DNA from 3 places in the Bittarella sp. HCP28S3_D9 genome. Region 1 is predicted to be linked to each of the others. Evidence: riboswitches for the same ligand, from Rfam matches in the RefSeq annotation. Region 1 holds a riboswitch; each other region holds the start of a gene.

Region 1 (6,837 bases):
GCCTTCTCCACCTCGCCGGTGGAGGCGTTTAGCAGCTGCACCTGGTTGTCCCGCACCAGGGCCAACTTGCCGTCCACCAGGATGGGGGAACCGGCATAGCCGCCGCCCCAGAGGGGGTCGACCGCGGTGCAGGTCTGCTGCCAGAGCAGCGAGCTGCTGCCCGCGGGCTTGAGGGAGGGGAGGACGGCGTTGTTGCCGACATCCCCCTGGTGCATCGGCCAGGCGGAGGGGAGAGCGGGCTGAACCGGGCCGGGCACCGGGGTGCGTTTGAGGACCAGATCGAGGGTGTTGGTCTGCCCCTGCACGGTGACGGCGAGGACGACCGGGGTCTCCTCCCCCGTCAGGGGGATGGTGACGCGCACCGGGTTTCCCTTGGTCTCGGCGGCCAGGGAGACCGCCTGCGCCCCCACCTCTTTGCCGTTTACGGTGACGACGGCGGCGGGGTCCTTGACATTCAGGGTGAGGGTCACCTCGTCCTTGGCCTCGTCCACCGGGATGGTGTAGCTGCTCTCCCCCGGCTGCAACGCGATGTCGAGCCCCTCGACCGAGAGGGCGGCAACCTCGTTGGTAAAGGCGGGGATGGTCAGCGCGACCTGGGCGGTGATGCCGGGGACGGCCGCTGTGCCGTCGGCGTTCTTCACCTTCTCATAGCGCAGGCTCTTCAGAGGGGTGGAGAGGGTGACCTGCGCGTCGGGCTCGCCAAAGTCGGGCCGCTTGAGCAGCTCAAAGAGGTTGGAGCCGCCGTAACCACCGGTGGTGGTGCCGATGTAGCCGTAGGGAGAGGCGCTCCAGCTGCCCAGCTCCACCCCCACGTTGCCGGGGCAGGAGCTGTTTTTCAGGGTGTAGACAAAGGCGTCGCCCTCCCTGTGCATCCGGTAGAAGGAGACGTGGCCGTTTGCCCGGTCCCACCCCAGGTTGTGGGTGATGAAGTCAGGGCTCTCGTTTGCGCCCTTGATGCCGTCAAAGAGGGCGTCCTCATAGGCCTTCATCTCGGCGTTGGCGACGTCCACCTCGGCCTGGGTGATCCCCTTGATGGTGACCGGGAAGGTCTTGGTGGCGCTGACCCCCTGGTAGGTGAGGGTCAATTTGAGGTTGGTCTGGGTGTCGGGCGCGCCGACGCTGCGGTAGACATTGCAGCGCAGATAGCTGGCGGTGAGGTAGTTGGTCCCATCCGCCGCCGCGCTGTCGGTGGACCACTGGTAACTCATGGCCCTGTTCTCGGGGGTGTCGGCGATCACCCCCGCCTTGATCAGGTCGCTGACATCCTTGAGCTGAATGTCGAATTCCAGCGCCTGGGGGTCGATTTCGGTCAGCCCCAGGCTGCTCATCTCGGTAAAGCCGTCGAGGGTGACCCCCGCCAGCGCCGCATCGACGGCCGTCTGGGCGGCGTCGTGCTCCTGCTGGGTGACGGCGGGGACCGTGAGGGGAATCTCCACCGTCCGCTTGGTGACCGAGCCGGAGGTGTAACTGTCCTTGTCGATGGTGAGGGTCAGCTTGACGGTGGCGTCGAGCTCGCCGTAGGCGGGCCGGTTGACCTTCACCGAGCTGGAGCCGTAGGAGGGCGGATCGATAACAGCGGTGTTGTCACTCGCCCACTTCAGCGCGACGTCGCTATACCCGCTCACCCCATAGGAGGAGAGGGTCTTTTGCAGTTTCAGCGGGCCCACCACGTGGTCGGCGTCGGCATTGTCCAGGCCGATGAGGGCAAATCCGTCCGCCCCGCCAAAGAGGGCGGCGGCGCCGTCGATCTGCTCCTGGGTGGTCTTTGTGTGCGCCGGCACGGTGACCAGAACGGTCTTTTCGCAAAAGACGCCGGGGACACTCGCCTTGGAGAAGCGGAAGGTGACCTCTCCCTGCACCTTTTCGTCGGTGAAGGTGACCTTCCCATTTTCATCGCCCGCCGCAGCGGAGATGTTGGCGTTGCCGCTGGAGACCACCTCGACCAAAATGTCGGTGCGGTCCATCCGCAACTGCCAGGTGGTCTCAATATTGTCCACCGGCACGTCGTTGTAATCGCTGTCCCAATCGGTCTCCCGCACATAGAGGCCGGTGGTCGCGGAGAGGCTCACCCCGTCCACCGCGGCCTGGATCTCGGCGCGCACCTCGTCGGCGGTGACGGCCTTGACGGTGACCGAAAAGACCTTGGTGTCGCTCGCGTTGCCGCGGGAGATGGTGGCGGTAAGGGTGAGGGTCACATCCACCCCGTCGGTGGGGCGGGTGAGCTTGCCGTTGTCGCCGAGAACCGCTTGATTGTCGCTCTGCCAGGCGATGCTGGTCCCGGCGCTGCCGGCGGTGGGCAGGGTCAAATCGCCCTTCACCGCCGAGAGGTCGCCCAGATCCAGCTCGCCTTTGGCCTTGGCCACCGCCTCGGCGTCGGTGTAGGTCACCTCGGTGACCGTCAGCTCGGCATAGGGGCGGCTGATGTCGATAGCCGGATTCCCCTTGCTGTCGTACCAACTGCTCTTGCGGACAGCGGAGAGGGTGTACAGGCCCGCCTCGTCAAAGGTGAGGGAGGCGACGCCGTTTTCGTCGGTGGTGCCCACCTCGGCCTCTGCCCCGCCGTCTTTAGAGGCGAGGATGGTGGCCCCCTTGACCGGCGACGCCGCGGCGGCATTCATCCCCGCGGTGCCCATGAGGGTGACCGAGACGGGTTCGCCGGTGTTGGCCGTCAGGCTATCACCGGCAAAATAGGTGTAGAGGCTGCCGGCGTATGCACTGTACCAGAGGTCGTATAGGGTGACCTCGTCGCCATTTGCCAGGGGGCAGCCGTCGATGAGGTAGCCGGTGCCGTCCTTTGCGGGATAGGCGTCGTTGACCATGTACATGAAATAGACATCGGTCGGGGCGTCGGCGTTGGTGTCCAAAAAGTCCTGCAAAAAGCCGGGAGTGGCGTCGATAACGTCCGCCGGGTTCAGGCCGTTGTCCACGCAGTACTGCGCCAGCAGGTGCAGGGGGGTGTAAAAACCGGGGTCCTTGTCCGCCCAGGCCGTGAGGCCGTATTCGGGCAGGGATTTGTAGGTGTCGGGCAGGGTGACGGCCGTCGGCTCAACCGCCGTAAAGCCGTACCCCTCGACCCGCAGGGTGGTGCTAATCCCGGCGCCGCCCCGAGGGGCGCCGGCCGCGGCATAGGCCGGGGTCAGCAGGGCGCCCAGCGCCAGGCAGAGCGCCAGGACCAAGCTTGTCAGTCGTTTTGTCATTGTCTCTCTCCTTTTTTGTTCCCTTCGGGGGAAAAAGGAAAGGGCCCGCCGAAACTCGGCGGGCCCCAAAGAGCGTACAAACATGATTGGGGGGCCAGGACATGCCCCCGCGCACTATTGTACCGTCTTTTCCTCACCGAAAGATAGGTTCCAATGCGCCGGCGGATATCCTGACTTGAGGCTGCGGGCGGCCTGTTGGCCGCCACTCCTCCCCCCGCCCTTCCCAGCGCGCGCCCAGAACGCGCGCCAGTGGTTGCGGGGTTCGTCCCCTCTCACAGTAGAGTGAGCTGCTGCGGATTTGCACCGCATTCCCCGTCCGGCGGCAGGGCTTTTGCCCGCCGCCTCCACAGCCAAAAGGCTGTACCGACACCCCTATGATACAGGCATTTTTTGGAATTGTCAATGCCTGACCAAGCGATTTTTCCCCCTTTCGGCAGGGGGCGGCCTCCCCGCAAAATCGACGGCCTTCCTTGTTTTGCGGCCGGTTTCATGGTATGATAAAAAATATCGATCCCGGCGAGCAAGGGGCGCCGACTTGAAACGAAAAAGGAGCGATCTCCCCCATGGGAATTTTTGTTGCAATAGCCATCCTCTTCATTTTGATCTCCTGCGTCCTCTTTTTGGTGCGCACCCCGCTGGCCCAGTGGGGCAGTTGGCAGTGGATCTTCCTGGCCTTCAGCGTGCTGCTGCTGCTCTTCTTTGTGGCCATGGTCTGGTACTCCATCCAGACCCACCGGGAGCGCAAGGAGGAGAAGGCCGAGCGGGCCCAGCAGGAGCGGGAGGCCCGCCGCCGGCAGGCCGCCATCACCTACGACGACCTGGACATCCTCCCCGAGGAGGAGCGGGAGGAACCCGACGACTTTGACTACGAGGGGTACAGCCAGGTCGAGGAGGGTGAGATCGTCTACATCGACGGCAAGGTGATGATCGCCGGTTCGGAAGAGGCCAACGCCGCGGTGGCCGCCCTCAAGGCCGAGAAGGAGGAGGCCCGCCGCCGGGACGCCGAGGAGAAAGCCCGCCTCAAGGCCGAGGAAGAGGCCCGCCAAAAGGGCGAAGATCCCCAGGAATGACCCCGTTTTTCGGCAGCCAAAAGCCGCCCCCGCCGCGCGTTGCGGCGGGGGCGGCTTTTTTGCTGGAAAGGGGCTACTTCTCCCCCTCCTTGTGGCGGGCCTTGATCCCGTCCCAGTAGGCCTTGGCGGCCTGCTCGGTCTTGTTGGGGCCGTACTGGTAGTAGACCCGGCCGCGCAGGCTGTCGGGCAGGTACTGCTGGGCCACATAGTGGTCGGGGTAGTCGTGGGGCAGGCGGTAGCTGAGCCCGCGGCCCATCTTGGCCGCCCCGCCGTAGTGGGCGTCTTTGATGGAGGCGGGCACGTCGGAGTAGCGGCCCGCCTCCACGTCGGCCATGGCGGCGGCGATGGCCAGGTTGGCCGAGTTGGATTTGGGGGCGGTGGCCATGAGGATGGCGGCCTGGGCCAGGGGGATGCGCCCCTCGGGCAGCCCCAGTTGCAGGGCGCTGTCGACGCAGGCCTTGACGATGGCCACACACTGGGGGTAGGCCAGACCCACGTCCTCGCTGGCGATCACCAGCAGCCGCCGGCAGGCCGAGGGCAGGTCCCCCGCCGCCAGCAGCCGGGCCAGGTAGTGGACGGCCGCGTCCGGGTCGGACCCGCGGATCGACTTTTGCAGAGCGCTCATCACGTCGTAGTGGGCGTCGCCGTCCCGGTCGTAGCGCATGGCCGAGCGCTGGGCCACCTGCATCGCCCGCTCCAGGGTGATGGTCTTTTCCTCCCCGCCCTCGTCAAAGCCGGTGCCGTTGCAGCACAGCTCCACCGCGTTGAGGGACTTGCGCACATCCCCCCCGCAGCTCTGGGCGATGTAGTCGGCCACCTCGTCGGGGCAGTGGATGGGGTAGCCCATCTCCCCCGCCATCTTCTCAAAGGCGCGCAGCACCGCCCGCTTGACCTCCTGTGGCTCCACCGGCCGGAACTCGAAGATGGTGGAGCGGCTGAGAATGGCGTTGTAGACGTAAAAATAGGGGTTTTCGGTTGTGGAGGCGATGAGGGTGATGGAGCCGTCCTCCAAAAATTCCAGCAGGGTCTGCTGTTGCTTTTTGTTCAGGTACTGGATCTCGTCCAGGTAGAGGAGAATCCCCCCCGCGCCGGAGAAGGTGTCCAGCTCGGCGATGATCTGCTTGATGTCGGCGGTGGAGGCGGTGGTGCCGTTGAGGCGGTGGAGTTCCTTCCCCGCCTGCTTGGCCACGATGCGGGCCACGGTGGTCTTCCCCACCCCCGAAGGGCCGTAAAAGATCATGTTGGGGATCTGCCCCGAGTCGGCGATGTTGCGAAAGACCGAGCCGGGGGCCAGCAGGTGTTGCTGGCCCACCACCTCGTCGAGGGTCTGGGGGCGAATGCGGTCGGCCAAGGGCATGGCGGTCTCCTCCTGTTTTTTGCAAAGTGAAGTCAAAACAGATGGGCCGGCGGGCTTCTCCCCGCCGGCCCATCTGCTATTGTAACACAGTCTCCCCTGTTTTTTAGAGGTAGAGGGGATATTTTTCGCACAGGGCCCCCACCCGCTGGCGGATGGCGTCGGCCTGGCCCGCAAAGTCGGCGGCGGCCAGGTAGATGAGCTCGGCGATCTCGGTCATGTCCGCTTCCTTGAGGCCGCGGGTGGTGACCGCCGGGCTGCCGGCGCGGATGCCGCTGGTGACAAAGGTGCTCTTGGGGTCAAAGGGGATGGCGTTTTTGTTGACGGTGATGTAGACCTCGTCCAGCCGGCGCTCAAACTCCTTGCCGGTGAGGTCGAAGTTCTGCAGGTCCACCAGCACCAGGTGGTTGTCAGTGCCGCCGGAGACCAGGCGGAATCCCCGCTCGGTGAGGCCGGCGGCCAGGGCGGCGGCGTTTTTCACCACCTGGCGCTGGTAGTCCTTGAAGGCGGGCTGCAGCGCCTCGCCAAAGCAGACGGCCTTGGCAGCGATGATGTGTTCCAGCGGGCCGCCCTGGGTGCCGGGGAAGATGGCCTTGTCGATTTTTTTGCCCAACTCGGGGTCGTTGGAGAGGATGAGGCCGCCCCGGGGACCCCGCAGGGTCTTGTGGGTGGTGGTGGTGACCACGTCGGCCCAGGGCAGGGGGGAGGGGTGCTCCCCGGCGGCCACCAGCCCGGCGATGTGGGCCATGTCCACCATCAGCAGGGCGCCGCACTCCTTGGCGATCCCCGCAAGGGTCTCAAAGTCGATGGTGCGGGGGTAGGCGCTGGCCCCGGCCACGATCAGTTTGGGCCGCCACTCCAGCGCCTGGGCGCGCAGGGCGTCGTAGTCGATCTGCTCGTCCTCGCGGGTGACCCCGTAGGAGGCAAACTGAAAGTATTTTCCCGACATGTTCACCGGGCTGCCGTGGGTCAGGTGCCCGCCGTCGGCCAGGGACATCCCCAGCACCTTGTCGCCGGGGGCGAGGAGGGCGAAGTAGACGGCCATGTTGGCCTGGGCGCCCGAGTGGGGCTGTACGTTGGCCCACTGGCAGTCAAAGAGCGCCTTGGCCCGGTCGATGGCCAGGGTCTCCACCATGTCGATGTACTCGCAGCCGCCGTAGTAGCGCTTGCCGGGGTAGCCCTCGGCGTACTTGTTGGTGAGGATGCTCCCCATGGC
Region 2 (6,837 bases), on a different contig from region 1:
GCAGCCGCCCAGCTTCAACATCTAGTCCGCGAAGGGCGATCCTCTCGCGAGAAAATGCCCTTCCCCAAAAGAGAAACGGCACCGCCAAAGCGGTGTCGTTTCTCTTTTTCCCGCCGCACGGCGGTCGGCGCGCCCTCACCTTTCAGCCGCACCCAGCCACAAGAGGGGATACAGGGAACACGGGAATAGCGCAGCGGCCAAAACTCTGCGAGATCTTTCCCCTTTTCACTTGCGCTCCCCCGCAGGACAAACCTATAATATAGGGGGAAGGGAGATGAAGAAGTGGAGAATGCGAGAAGATGGCCCAAGTGCGGTTCGCAAAACACCGTCCGCGTCCCAGACGCTCCGAATCGCCATGCCAGCGGCAGCAACATCTCCCCCTCGTCCATGACCCCGATGGGGAAGATCCCCGTCATCCGCTATGTCTGCTGCGACTGCGGCCACGCGGAAAACTGGGTGGAGACCAGGGGAGAACTCGAAAAAAACAGGTCCCCTTTGGTCAATAAAAACCCTGTCACAGCAGCGGCAAGCCCCTGTGGACCGCCGTTTTTCCGCCTCTGGGGAAGGCCGGCAGCACTGCTTTTCGGCAAAAGCGGAAATGCGGCGAAAAGGGCGATCGAACAGCCGAAACAGCGCGCTGCAGCACAGCAGACAGACGCACAGGGGGGAGCCTATGATATTGCTTTTGGCCGTCGTCGCAACCGCCTTTTTGGCCTGTGAGATCGCGCGAAAAAGATACGAAAAGACGGCGTATTTCAAACAAACCCGCAACCCCTACTGGCGCGTCCGAAGGGACAAGGGGCTGCTTGGCGAGTTTTATACTTACCGGTGCCTGCGGCAACTGCCGGGTTACAAGCGCTTCCTCTTCAACTGCTATTTGCCAAAGCAGGACGGGGGAAAAACAGAGATAGACGTCATTTTCCTCCACGAGTCGGGCATATATGTCTTTGAATCAAAAAACTACAGCGGGTGGATCTTTGGCACCGAAACCAACTCATACTGGACGCAGACCCTGCCCGCGGGGAAGGGCCGTGCAAAAAAAGTTTCATTTCTCAACCCGATCGTGCAGAACAAGGTGCATCTGAAATGGCTGAAGGCGTTTTTACAGGAGGATTTTGTCCCCTTTCTCTCCTATATCGTCTTTAGCGATCGCTGCACATTAAAAGACATCCGCCTGACCAGCCGGGAACACCGCGTCGTCAACCGATACGACGTCCTGTCCGATATAGCCCAGACGGCAAGAGGGCTGGGCAGCCAGCTCAAACCCCAAAAAATCGATGAGCTGTACGACCGGCTGGCCCCACTGGCGCAAGCGGGCGATTCCGAAAAGCGGTCGCACATCGAAAATATACACAAAAAGCACCATTCACCCGCCAGTCCGTCGGCCAATAAAGTCTGCCCGAGATGCGGGGGCAAACTCGTCCTCAGAACGGCCACCAGAGGGGCGCATGCGGGAGAGCAGTTTTGGGGCTGCTCCCATTTCCCCAGGTGCCGATATACGCAAAACGCCGATTGACGGCGGGGGAGGGCGCGGTCCCTCTCTGCCCCCTGGGCGCAGTTTGCGGGGAGAGGGCGCCCCCCTCCAGCGCCCAAAGGGCGCAGAAACAGGCGGGGGAGAAGGCATCCCCTCTCCCCCGCCTGTTGCCGCGGTCCGCTCGCCCGCCTTCGGCGCCCCCGACGGGGTCCGCCCCTCGTCCGCCCGGCCGGATCACAAAATCATGACAAAGGTCCCAGCGGTGATCAGCACCCCGCCCAGGGCGGTCTTCAGGGTGATTTTTTCGTGCAAAAAGACAAAGGCCAGCACCATGGTGATGACCACGCTGAACTTGTCGATGGGCACCACCCGGGAGACCTCCCCCATCTGGATGGCCTTGTAGTAAAACAGCCAGGAGGCCCCGGTGGCCAGCCCCGACAGCACCAAAAAGACCAGGCTGCGCCCGCCGATCTGCCGCAGCCCCGCCTGGGCGCCGGTGAGGAAGACGATCCCCCAGGCCATCACCAGCACCACCGCCGTGCGGATGGCGGTGGCCAGGTTGGAGTCGATCTTCTCAATGCCCACCTTGGCCAAAATCGAGGTGAGGGCGGCAAACACCGCCGACAGCACCGCGTACAAAATCCACACCCGCTTCTCCCCCTTTGCCTCTTTCATCTCGCGACTCCCCTCTTTCTCCCCTCTAAAATAGCACCTTTTTCACCCAAGTACAACGCCCTTTTTTCCACAGTTGTCCCACGCCCTGTCGAAGGGGTGGGGATCGGGAATTTTTTTGTAATTTCTCGCCCGGGGCTTGACGTTTGGGGCCAAGCCGTACTATAATAGTAAAGCACTTACAGGTGCAGGCGTAGTTTAGTGGTAAAACATCAGCTTCCCAAGCTGAGGTTGTGGGTTCGATTCCCATCGCCTGCTCCAAACAAAAAAGCCCTGGCGCGTCTGCGCCGGGGCTTTTTTCTCTACCCCTGCGCGGGTCGTCCTCCCCCCCCCACCCCGGTGGGGGAAACCGGCGCGCAGGGGCAGAGGGCGGTTTACCCCCGCCAAAATTTGGTGCAGTCCCGCTTGTCCTCCCGGTTGAAGCGGATGATCTCCCCCAGCAGCGCAAAGTCCACCGCCTGTCCCCAGGGGATGCGGATGAGCTCCTTGCTGTGGCGGTACCCCGCCCGTTCGATCGCGCCGGAGAAGCGGAGGATTCCGGCCCTCTCCGGGGCGACCGCCAGGTGGGCCTTGGCGGCGCTAAAGCCGATGATGAAGGTGCCGTGGTCGGTGAACATCGGCTGGCTCCAGGCAATTTTGGGGGTCAAGTCGGGAAACGTCTCCCCGACCCAGCGCAGGACCCCGCCGAGGACTGCCCGCTGCTGCACCGTCTCAAGCCCCTCCAGATACGCTGTGAATGCGTCCATTCGTTTCTCCCCCTCCCTTCCTCCTCCTTATTTTTCACAGCCGCCCCGCCGTTATCCAGCCGCCGCCAAAGACCGCCCGCCCAGCGGGGAAAAATGGACCGGCCTTCCCGCGGCCGGGCGCACATCTGCGGCAAAATCCCCCCTTCAATTGACTTGTGGGCCCGGGCCGTGGTATAGTGGTCTCATCAAAATAAAATGGTTTGTTGTGGTCCGCCCCTTCTGGGGCGGAGCAAAAGGGAACACGGTGAAAATCCGTGACAGTCGCCGCTACTGTGAGGATGGCGAAATCCAACGGCAGCTTTGCTGCCGCCACTGGGTCTTTTGGACCTGGGAAGGCGGGTTGGAGAGTAGGGAGACATCCGAGTCAGGAGACCTGCCGCAACAGGGTGTATGAGTAGTTCCGGCCGAGGACAAAAGTGCCAAAACAGGCTGGGCTGCCCTGCGCCCGCCCCTTTTTGCACGAGAGACCGTCGGACGACGGTCTTTTTTTGTTGTCCTCCCCGGCCGCCCATCCCCCGCAACCATCGAGAGGAAGAGAAAAAATGGGAAACATCTCTGTAAAAAAGCGGGCGGCAGCGGCGTTGCTGGCGCTCTGCCTCTGCGCCTCCGGCAGCCTGCCCGCCCTGGCGGCAGAACCGTCGGCGGAACTGGGCTGGCCCCAGTTTTTGGGAGCCGACGGGCTCAAGGGCGTCTCCGACGCCAAGGCCCCCACCACCGCCGCCGAAATCGAGCTCAAGTGGGAGAAGCAGACCGGCGACTCCAGCACCTGGACCGACTCGTCGAGCACCCCCGTCATCCTGGGGAACTACGTCTACTGCTACAGCTTCCAGCGCCTGCGCAAGTACGAGCTGGGCAGCGGCAAGGAGGTGGCCAGCGCCCCGGTCTTCGGCGCGGCCCACAACCAGTACACCATGATCCTGGGCGCGGGGGACGGCAAGATCTTCGTCCCCTGCGAGATCAACAACCTGGACGCCGACGCCACCGGGGTGCAGAAAAACTTCCTGCGCGCCTTTGACGCCGAGACCCTCGAACAGCTCTACGTCACCCAGGAGCTGCCGGGTTCGGCCGTGCAGAGCCCGGTCACCTGCCACGACGGGCGGGTGTTCACCGGCTCCTACCGCACCGGCGGGGTCTACGCCTGTTTTGACACCGCCGACGAAAACCCCGCCAGCTCCACCGAGGTGAAGGCCGCAAACTGGACCGTCGCCTCCCCCTCCGACGCCGGCTTCAACACAAACGGCGTGGCCTTTGCCGGGGACTACGCCCTCTTCACCGACGCCAACTACGCCGGCTCCAGCACCGTCTGGTCGGTCAACTACAAGACCGGCGCGGTGGCCGACACCTTCTCGCTGCCCAGCGGCTACAACGCCCGCTCCACCCCCTTTTACTATGAAAAGGACGGCCGCGTCTACCTCTCCTCCGGCCACCCCACGGCGGGGGCGGCGGTGCGCAGCTACAAGCTGCTCGCCGACGGCAAGCTGGACCAGGCCAGCCTGCGGGAGTGGACGGCCGGCATCTCGGGGGGCGACACCCAGTCCTCCCCGGTCATCTACAACGATCGGCTCTACCTGGCCGGCCAGAGCTTTGGCGCGCAGATGCCGGTCTTTGTCGTCGACACAAACACCATGATCACCCTCTACCAGACCGACGCGGTCAACAGCGCCGGCTCCGCCGCCCTGACCACCGCCTATGCCAGCGCCGAAAACGGCAACCAGGTCTATCTCTACTTCGTGGCCAACGAGTCTTCCGACAACCTCTTCATCTTAAAGGATAAAGAGGGCCAGACCGCGCCCCAGGTGGAGGTGGTCCCGGGCATCGGCCGCCGCCAGTACTGCACCCAGAGCATCGCCATCGCCCCCAACGGCTCGCTGGTCTGGTACAACGACGCTGGCTACCTCTACTGCTACGGCAACAAGGGGGATACCGCCATCACCGCCGCCGACGTGCAGCGCCAGATCGAGCGGCTGCCCGACGCCAGCTCCTACCGCTACGTCAACCTGGCGGAGGCCCGGCGGGTGGAGACCCGCTACCGCGCCCTCTCCGCCGCCGAACAGGCCAAGGTGACAAACCACGGCAAGTTGGAGGAGATCTTGGCCCTCTCCACCGCCGACCCCATCGCCCGCATCAACCAGAGCATCGCCTCTCTCGACCTCCCGTCCCTCACCCTGCAAGACGCGGACAAGGTGAGCGCCCTGCTCTCGGCCTACGAGGCCCTCGCCGCCCAGGAGCAATCGCAGATCGCCGGCGCCGACACCCTGCAAAGGGCGGCGGCCGCCATCGAGGCCCTGCGCCAGGAGGCGATCGTCCAGAAGCTGGACGAGGACATCGCCGCCCTGCCCGCCCTTTCCGCCCTCACCTCCGGCGACCGCGCCGCGGTGGACAGCCTGCAATCGCGCTATGAGGCCCTCCCCGACGCCCAGCGGGAAAAACTGGCCAACTGGCAGCGGCTGGCCGACAGCCGCGCCCGGGTGGCCGCCATCGAGGAGCAGATGGCCGCTGCCGCCCAGTTGATTTCCGACAAACTCGGCGGGGCGGAGATCACCCTGGAGAGCCGCCCCCTCATCCAGGAGCTGGACCGGGCGCTGGAGGGGCTGCTCCCCGCCGACCTGGCCAAAATTTCCGAGATCGAGCAGCACCTGAGCCCGGCCAAGGTGGACCTGGTCAACCTGATGACCGCCCAGCTGCTGATGAAGGACGGACAGCCCATCCCCGTCACCGCCGAAAACGCCGCCGAGCTGCTGGCGATCGCTCGGGAGATCCAGGGCTACCGCGACGGCATCCTGGAAGGGGACCTAAAGTACCTGCAAAACGGCCGGCTGGCCGACGAGGTGGCCCAGCAGGCCGCCGCCCTGCTGGATGAGTCCGGCGCAGAGGGGGGCAATGGCGACGCCAGCGCCAACACCGCCGACGCCTCCGCTCCGGCAGCTCTGCTTGCCGCCGCGCTGGCCGCCCTTTCGCTGGCCCTCGCCTGCAAGCGCCGCCGGCGGGTCTGACCGCCTTATCTGTTCGCACCCACCCGCTGAAAAGGGCGACCGGCCCCGTCGCCGGTCGCCCTTTGCGTGCACGGACCAAACCAAGGGGGAGATGCCGATGAGCACCTGGAAAAAAAGGGCCCGCCTGTGGGCCGTTGTGGGCATTTTTGCCCTCCTCGCCGCGGCGGGGATCTTCAAACTGACCACCATCGAACCGGCCGAACGCGGCGGGGAACTGGGGGCGCAGATCGAGGCCGCCCAGGCCCTTCTCGACGGCGCCCAGGAGGGGAACGCCGCCGGCGAATACTCCTGGAACGCCCTGGGCGCCCTGCGCCATGCGCTGGAGAGCGCCCAGACCCTGGCCCAGAGCGACAGCGCCACCGAGGAGGAGCGGGCAGCCGCCGCCCAGGCCCTGGCGGAGGAGGGTGCCCGCTTTGCCGAGGGCGCCAACCAGACCTGCCTGACCCCGCAGGAGCTGCAGGCCGCCGCCGAGAGCGGCGCGCCCCTGACCCGCACCCTCTCCGTCGAGGGGGCGGGGGAACTGACCTGGTCCCTCCCCTGCGACCAGCTGGGGGAGGCGGCCCCCGTCAACCTGCAGGTGGTCGCCGGCGGGTCGGAGGGCGATGAGATCGCCCAACTGCTGGCAGCGCAGGCGAAAGAGGGCTCTTCCTTTGCCCTCACCCTCGCCTTTTGCCACAACGGGGCCCTGCCGGTGCAGGCCGACCTCTCCCTGAAAACAGGGGGGGAGACGGCCTACGCCGCCCTCTACCGCTACACCGGCGGCGCGCTGGAATACGCCGGCCCGGTGCAGGCGGAGGAGGGGGCCCTCTCCTTCTCCCTGGGGGAGGGGGGGAGCTGGGTCCTCCTCCCCGCGACAGGGGAGGAGGCTCCCGACCAGCCCAGCAGGGAGGGGGAGCAGCCCGAAGCCCCCTCCGCCCCCTCGACCACCCCCGCGGGCGGCAGCTCCTCCACC
Region 3 (6,837 bases), on a different contig from region 1:
TGACCAGCTCCTGCCGGTTGGGCGCGCCGGTGAGGGAGTCCAGAGACATCTGTTTGTTCTGCAGGTGCAGGTAGATGATGAGCAGGGCGCAGGCCGCCGCCGAGCCCGATAGGATGACGGTGGGGTAGAACTGCTGCACCAAAATGACGACGAAGGCCACCGCCGGGAAGGAGAGGAGGATGGTCCTCGTCGAGCGCTCCACCGCCCGGCGAAAGCGCAGCACCAGCAGGATGCTGGCGGCGCAGTAGGCGTAAAAGAGCAGGTAGGTCAGGGCGATCCACTCCCCCTGCCGGTAGCCGCCCTCGGGGGTGATGGAGAAGAGCTTGCCGGTGAGGGGGTCGGCCAGGGCCAGCAGGGCGTAGAGGGCGCCGGGGGCGATTCCCCCGGCAAAGACCCAGCGCAACATGGGCTGCCCCTTGCAGAGGATGGCGGCCGAGTAGAGGAAATAGGCCAGCCCCATCAAGGGGGTGCAGACAAAATAGAGGGTGGTCACCCCCCAGACCAGCCACTGGGGGACCAGGTCGGGGCGCATCAGCAGCAGGGTAGAGAGGATGTTGGTGGACACCGCCAAAAAGGTGACGATCAGGCAGCCCTGAAACACCCGGTTTTTTAAGCTGGGCAGCGGGCTGCCCCGGCGGGAATACCCCCAGATGATGAGCAGTATGACTGCCGAAACGCATTCCGGCGCGATGTCCCAGCGCATGTGATCCCTCCGCCGCCCCGCAGGGCAAAGAATAAAATCAAGAATCAAAAATCAAAGGATAAAATATGTCAAAACTGTAAAGATACGTTCATCATAGTCGAAAACTGCAAAAAAGGCAATGAAAATCCACTGCCGTCCTCCCCCCGCCGCCCCTCTGTTTGGAAAAGGGCGCCAAAAGGGGTATAATGAAAGGCAGAAAGCGCGCCCCGCGCCGGAGAGAGATGTGGCGTGGGGCGCGGGGAGGGTGGATACATTGGCCAACATCTTTGACTATCTGGAATGGCGGGGCGACCTGCGCTTTGACCAGGCGCCCTTTACCTGCGTGGACGACCTCATCCTCTGCCGGCTGTCCTACGTCCCCTTTGACGGGGTGGTCCCCCCGCTGGGGGAGGGGGGAGCGATTCCCCTGCGCCGGGCGGCGGAGCGGCTCCTCTCCCCGGCCTTTGCCCGCCAGACGGAGGCCATGTGGGCGCGCGACCGCGACCTGCTGCGGGCCCTGGCTGCCAGCGCCCGCTTTGGCGAGATGCCCCTTTGGGGCTATGTCAACGACGTGGACGCCGACGAGCAAAAGCAGTTTTCCGCCCTCTGCGCCCTGCCCGGCGACGGCACCGGATTCGCCGCCTTCCGGGGGACCGACAACACCCTGGTGGGCTGGAAAGAGGACTTTAACATGGGCTTTGCCACCCCGGTGCCCGCCCAGAGGGAGGCGGTCTCCTACCTCTGCCAAGCGGTGGAGCGGGGGCCGGCGACCTGGCGGGTGGGGGGCCACTCCAAGGGGGGCAACCTGGCCGTCTACGCCGCCGCCTTCGCCCCGGCCCCAGTGCAAGAGCGGCTGCTCTGGGTGCAGAACAACGACGGCCCCGGCTTTGACGGCGGGGTGCTGGAGGGCCCGGGCTACCGGGCGGTGCGGGAGCGGGTGCACACCTACCTGCCCCAGTCCTCGGTGGTGGGGATGTTGCTGGAACACGAGGAGGCCTACACGGTGGTCCACAGCGGCCAGGTGGGGCTGATGCAGCACGACCTCTACTCCTGGGAGGTGAAGGGCCCCGGCTTTGTCTGCCTCGACGAGGTGAGCGCCAGCAGCAAGTTCATCGACAAGACCCTCAAGGACTGGGTGGCCGGGATGAGCAGGGAGGAGCGGGCCACCTTCTTTGACACCCTCTACCAGCTGCTGGCGGGCACCCAGGCCAAGACGGTGGGCGAGCTCTCCGGCGACTGGCTGCACAGCGCCGGGGCGGTGCTGCAGTCCCTCAAAAATGTGGATGAGGACACCCGCCGCCTGATGGGCCAGGTGATGGGCGGCCTCTTTCGCTCGGCGCGGGAGAACCTGCGTACCGCCCACCCTCGGGGCGAGGGGCCGGAGCGGCGTCTGGAGTAGGGGACCCTCGCCCCGGGGCGGGGATCCCCTGCCACCGCCGGGGAGCAAAGGCCCTTGCAGTCGCCTCTGCGGCCGGCGGGGGCGGCGGACTTCTCTGTCAAGGGGGCCAGGGCGGAGGGGCGACAGCTCCTCCTGTCATCTGACGGCCCGCCCGGCCCCTGCACCCGTTTTCCCTTTTCTGCCGGGAGAACTTCCATACCATCCGCTCCGGGGCGTGGGCCGGAGCGGCGTCTGGAGTAGGGGACCCTCTTGCCCCGGGGCGGGGAGCGGGGTCGTCTGCGGCTCGGTCCCCTGTCGCCGCCGGGAAGGGGGGCTTGCTTCCCTGCAGGGGGCGTCGGTCTTCTCTTTCAAGAGGGCCGGCGGAGCGGAGGCGGGTGTCCGTCTCCTTTTGTGGGAGGCGCGAAGGGGAGATCGCACCCAAAGACCGGCGGGGCCTTTCGGCTCTTTGGGTTGCAGGCGGCGGATTCTCCTGTCATCTGGCGGCCCGCCCGGCCCCTGCACCCGTTTTCCCTTTTCCGCCGGGCGGGGGGTCCACCCGGCGCCCCTGTGGGAGGGAAGCGGCTGCCCCCTGGTTGGGGCGGGGTGAAATGGGCCTTTCCCCCCGACGCTCTGCCCAAACCCCGTCGAGGGCTTCTCCATGCGCCTCGGCGCTTCGGGCCCCCTCTCAAAACGCGCTTGTTGTGGCACTTTATCGCCGCAATATCGGCGAAATGACGGTTGACTGGGTGCACAAGATGTAGTATGATTTGACCAATCTGTTTCAGAATCAAACTAGATATGGAAACGAAAGCACGCGGGTGCCCGGCCTGTCATCGGGCCGGGCGGCAACAGGGAAGACGGGTGAAAAGCCCGCGCGGTCCCGCCGCCGTAAGGAGAGAGCGCGCCCCAACTGCCACTGGCTCCCCGGGAGCTGGGAAGGCGGGGCGCGCGTGGAATCCGAGCCGGAATACCTGCCCGCTGTGCGCGCGCTGCCACGGTGTATGGCGTCAAGCGGGCTCTGGTGAGTGACCTTTGTCGCGCCCCTGCCCTTTGGCCGGCAGGGGCTTTTCAGCGCTCTGGGCGTCTCCAGCGGTTTTCTGAAACCACTTTGATGGGAGGACACAATACGATGATCGAGTCGATTCGCAAGCGCAGCGGGGACATTGTCCCCTTTGATCCGGAGAAGATCACCTGGGCCATCTTCAAGGCGGCCGCCGCCGTAGGGGGAGACGACTGGCAGCGGGCGGAGGAGCTCTCCCGCCAGGTGGTGGAGATGGCCACGTCCCGCACCGGCGTGCTGGACGTGGAGGAGGTGCAGGACATGGTGGAAAAGGTCCTCATCGAAAACCGCCACGCCCGCACCGCCAAGGCCTACATCCTCTACCGGGAGAAGCGCCAGGGCGCGCGGGAGGCCAACGCCCTCATCGGCGCTACCATCGACATGTTCTCCCAGTACCTGGACGACATGGACTGGAAGATCCAGGAGAACGCCAACACCCAAAAGTCCATCAACGGGATGAACAACTACATCCGCGAGGCCTTTACCAAGCAGTACTGGCTCCACGAGATCTATCCCGAGGAGATCCGCCGCGCCCACACCTCGGGGGACCTGCACCTGCACGACCTGGGCTTTTTCGGCCCCTACTGCGCCGGATGGGACCTGCGCCAGCTGCTGATGCAGGGCTTTGGCGGGGTGCCCGGAAAGGTGGAGAGCGGCCCGGCCAAGCACCTGCGCTCCTTTTTGGGGCAGATCGTCAACTCCACCTTCACCACCCAGGGCGAGTCGGCCGGCGCCCAGGCCTGGTCCTCCTTTGACACCTACTGCGCCCCCTTTATCCGCTACGACCACATGGACTACGCCTCGGTGAAACAGGCGCTGCAGGAGTTCATCTTCAACCTCAACGTCCCCACCCGGGTGGGCTTTCAGTGCCCCTTCTCCAACCTGACCTTCGACATCGTGGTCCCCTCCACCCTCAAGGACGAGTGCGTGGTCATCGGCGGCCAGCCCATGGACGCCTGCTACGGCGACTTTCAGGCCGAGATGGACCTGCTCAACACCGCCTTCTGCGACGTGATGATGGAGGGGGACCGCCACGGCCGGGTCTTCACCTTCCCCATCCCCACCATCAACGTCACCAAGGAGTTTGACTGGCAGAGCCCGGTGGTGGACAAGTTCATGGAGATCACCTGCAAGTACGGCATCCCCTACTTCTCCAACTACATCAACTCCGACCTCTCCCCCGAGGACGCCCTCTCCATGTGCTGCCGGCTGCGCCTTGACACCAGCGAGCTGCGCAAGCGGGGCGGCGGCCTCTTCGGCTCCAACCCCATGACCGGCTCCATTGGGGTGGTCACCCTCAACCTGCCCCGGCTGTGCTACCTGGCCCAGGACGAGGAGGACCTGATGCAGCGGCTGGACGGGCTGCTGGAACTGGCCAAGAACAGCCTGGAGATCAAGCGCAAGACCATTGAAAAGCAGACCGAAAACGGGATGTACCCCTACTCGGCCCACTACCTCAAAGAGGTCAAGGCTCGCACCGGCTCCTACTGGTTCAACCACTTCAACACCATCGGCCTGGTGGGGATGAACGAGGCCTGTCGCAACTTCCTGGGCTGCGAGATCACCGCCCCCGAGGGCCAGCAGTTCGCCCTGCGGGTGCTGGGCCACATGCGGGAGGTCATCACCCGCTTCCAGGAGGAGACCGGCCACGTCTACAACCTGGAGGCCACCCCCGCCGAGGGGACCAGCTACCGCCTGGCCCAGCTCGACCGGGACCGCTACCCCGACATCCTCACCGCCGGGGAGGAGGTGCCCTACTACACCAATTCCACCCAGCTGCCGGTGGGCTACACCGACGACATCTTCGAGACCCTCGACCTGCAGGACGACCTGCAGTGCATGTACACCGGCGGCACGGTGCTCCACCTCTACCTGGGCGAGCAGATCCGGGACATCGAGGTGGCCAAGGCCCTGCTGCAAAAGGCCTTTACCAACTACAAGCTGCCCTACCTCTCCCTGACCCCCACCTTCTCGGTCTGCCCCGAGCACGGCTACATCAGCGGCGAGGTGTACAGCTGCCCCGACTGCGGCGCCGCCACCGAGGTGTGGAGCCGGGTGGTGGGCTACCTCCGCCCGGTGCAGAACTTCCACAAGGGCAAGAAGGAGGAGTACCGCCAGCGGGTCAAGTACGTCATCAAAGAGAGCGAGCTCTCCGGGGCGGCCGCCCAGTGAGGGTCGCCGGCATCCAGCGCACCAGCACCATCGACTTCCCCGGGGTGCTGGCCTGCGTCCTCTTCACCCGCGGCTGCGACACCGACTGCTTTTACTGCCACAACCGCGACCTGTTGGGCCCCGGCGACTGCCTGCCCGAAGGGGAGGTGGAGGCCTTTTTGAAAAAGCGCCAGGGGCTGCTGGACGGGGTGGTGGTCAGCGGCGGGGAACCGCTGCTCCAGCCCGATCTGGAGGAGTTTCTGGCCGCCCTCAAGGCCATGGGCTACCGGGTCAAGCTGGACACCAACGGCCGCCAGACCCAGCGGGTGCTGGCCCTGGCGGAGGCGGGGCTCTGCGACTACCTGGCCATCGACTGGAAGGCCCCCCGCCGACAGTACCTCCAGGTGTGCGGCGTCCCCCCCGAACAGGGGTACGACGCCACCCGCGAGACCCTCTGCCAACTGGCCGAGAAGGGGATCCCCTGCGAGGCGCGGACCACCCTCTACCCCGGGCTCACCGCCGGGGCGCTGGTGGAGTTGGCGGGGCAGCTGCCCCCGCTGCCCCGCTACCGGCTCAACTTCTTTCGCACCCCCGCCTGCGCCCGGCAGCGGCACCTCCCCCTGCTGGAGCGCCCCTTCCTCACCCACGAACAGGTGCGGGCGGTGGAGCCCCAGCTCCGGGCCGTCCAGCCCGGCCTCACCTTTTAGACAGGCCTGTTTGATATGCGGCCCCGGCGCGGGAGAGCGGCAACGCTCCCCCGCGCCTTTTTGCCGTCTCTTCCCGCCCGGCCGCAGCGGGATGGGGGTCGGCGGGAAGGGGGGGAAGGGGAGAAAGGGGAGAAAGGGGAGAAAGGGGAGGGCCCAACCCGTCCCCCCTGCCGCCCAAGCCGCCGCAGGGCGGAAAGGCGCCCCTGTTCCCCGGCGTCCGCCAGGGATCTGGGCGGGGCCGGCGGCAGCGGTCCGCCGTCTCCGCACGGGGGCGGTCGAGGGACAAAAAACGCCATATTTTTACAGCTCCTCTGACTATATTGGGAAGGAGACCCAGTTGGGCGTTCACAGCAAAAGGAGGAGATCGGGTGAACGAGAGGATGAGCGGCGAGGCGCTGTTGGCGGCGGCTGCCCGGGGGGTCAAGGGGGGGCTGGTCCGGCTGCAGCTGGGACAGGCCAGGGCCCACTGGTCGCCCGACGGCGGATTTCTGGCCCTGCTAGACTGCGCGCCGGAGACCTTTGCCCGCGCCCAGGGAGAGGACCCCTGGTTTTTCCTGGGGGCCCAGGGGCGGCGGTTGGCCGCCCGCAAACTGGCCCGGGCCCGGCGGGCGGGGCGGGTGCAGGCCGATTTTCCCTGCTACACCCCGGCGGGCCAGTTGCGCTGGCTGCGCTGGTGCGGGGTGCTGGAGGCCCCGCGCCGCTGGCGGTTTTTCTGCCTGGACGTCGGCCGCTGGCGGCAGATGCAGCGGGAGCTGGAGGGGGAGCGGGAGCGGCGGCAGGTGCTGCTGCGCTGCACCGACGGGCTGGCCTTCGAGTACGACGGGGCGGAGGACGTGATGACCTTCTGCGACCGCCGCCC

The links. Region 1 has a riboswitch for cobalamin ahead of ACTNAU_RS10430 (immunoglobulin-like domain-containing protein). Riboswitches for the same ligand answer to the same signal wherever they lie in the genome.
Region 2: linked by a shared signal. The riboswitch ahead of ACTNAU_RS05005 (hypothetical protein) and the one ahead of ACTNAU_RS10430 (immunoglobulin-like domain-containing protein) in region 1 are both predicted to bind cobalamin.
Region 3: linked by a shared signal. The riboswitch ahead of ACTNAU_RS00860 (ribonucleoside triphosphate reductase) and the one ahead of ACTNAU_RS10430 (immunoglobulin-like domain-containing protein) in region 1 are both predicted to bind cobalamin.

What each region holds. Positions count from the first base shown of each region.
Region 1 covers NZ_JBQHTP010000020.1:9,056-15,892, forward strand. Annotated here, with positions in the region: gene ACTNAU_RS10430 (immunoglobulin-like domain-containing protein) at 1-3,197, opposite strand, end outside; cobalamin riboswitch at 3,341-3,580, opposite strand; gene ACTNAU_RS10435 (MFS transporter) at 3,761-4,267, shown strand; gene ACTNAU_RS10440 (replication-associated recombination protein A) at 4,341-5,624, opposite strand; gene glyA (serine hydroxymethyltransferase) at 5,728-6,837, opposite strand, start outside.
Region 2 covers NZ_JBQHTP010000006.1:44,692-51,528, forward strand. Annotated here, with positions in the region: gene ACTNAU_RS04975 (manganese catalase family protein) at 1-25, shown strand, start outside; gene ACTNAU_RS04980 (hypothetical protein) at 388-720, shown strand; gene ACTNAU_RS04985 (nuclease-related domain-containing protein) at 674-1,516, shown strand; gene ACTNAU_RS04990 (EamA family transporter) at 1,709-2,149, opposite strand; tRNA gene ACTNAU_RS04995 (tRNA-Gly) at 2,334-2,407, shown strand; gene ACTNAU_RS05000 (iron chaperone) at 2,521-2,892, opposite strand; cobalamin riboswitch at 3,082-3,287, shown strand; gene ACTNAU_RS05005 (hypothetical protein) at 3,435-5,885, shown strand; gene ACTNAU_RS05010 (DUF4430 domain-containing protein) at 5,983-6,837, shown strand, end outside.
Region 3 covers NZ_JBQHTP010000001.1:187,569-194,405, reverse strand. Annotated here, with positions in the region: gene ACTNAU_RS00870 (putative bifunctional diguanylate cyclase/phosphodiesterase) at 1-703, opposite strand, end outside; gene ACTNAU_RS00865 (Mbeg1-like protein) at 957-2,081, shown strand; cobalamin riboswitch at 2,863-3,053, shown strand; gene ACTNAU_RS00860 (ribonucleoside triphosphate reductase) at 3,190-5,292, shown strand; gene ACTNAU_RS00855 (anaerobic ribonucleoside-triphosphate reductase activating protein) at 5,289-5,978, shown strand; gene ACTNAU_RS00850 (sensor domain-containing diguanylate cyclase) at 6,347-6,837, shown strand, end outside.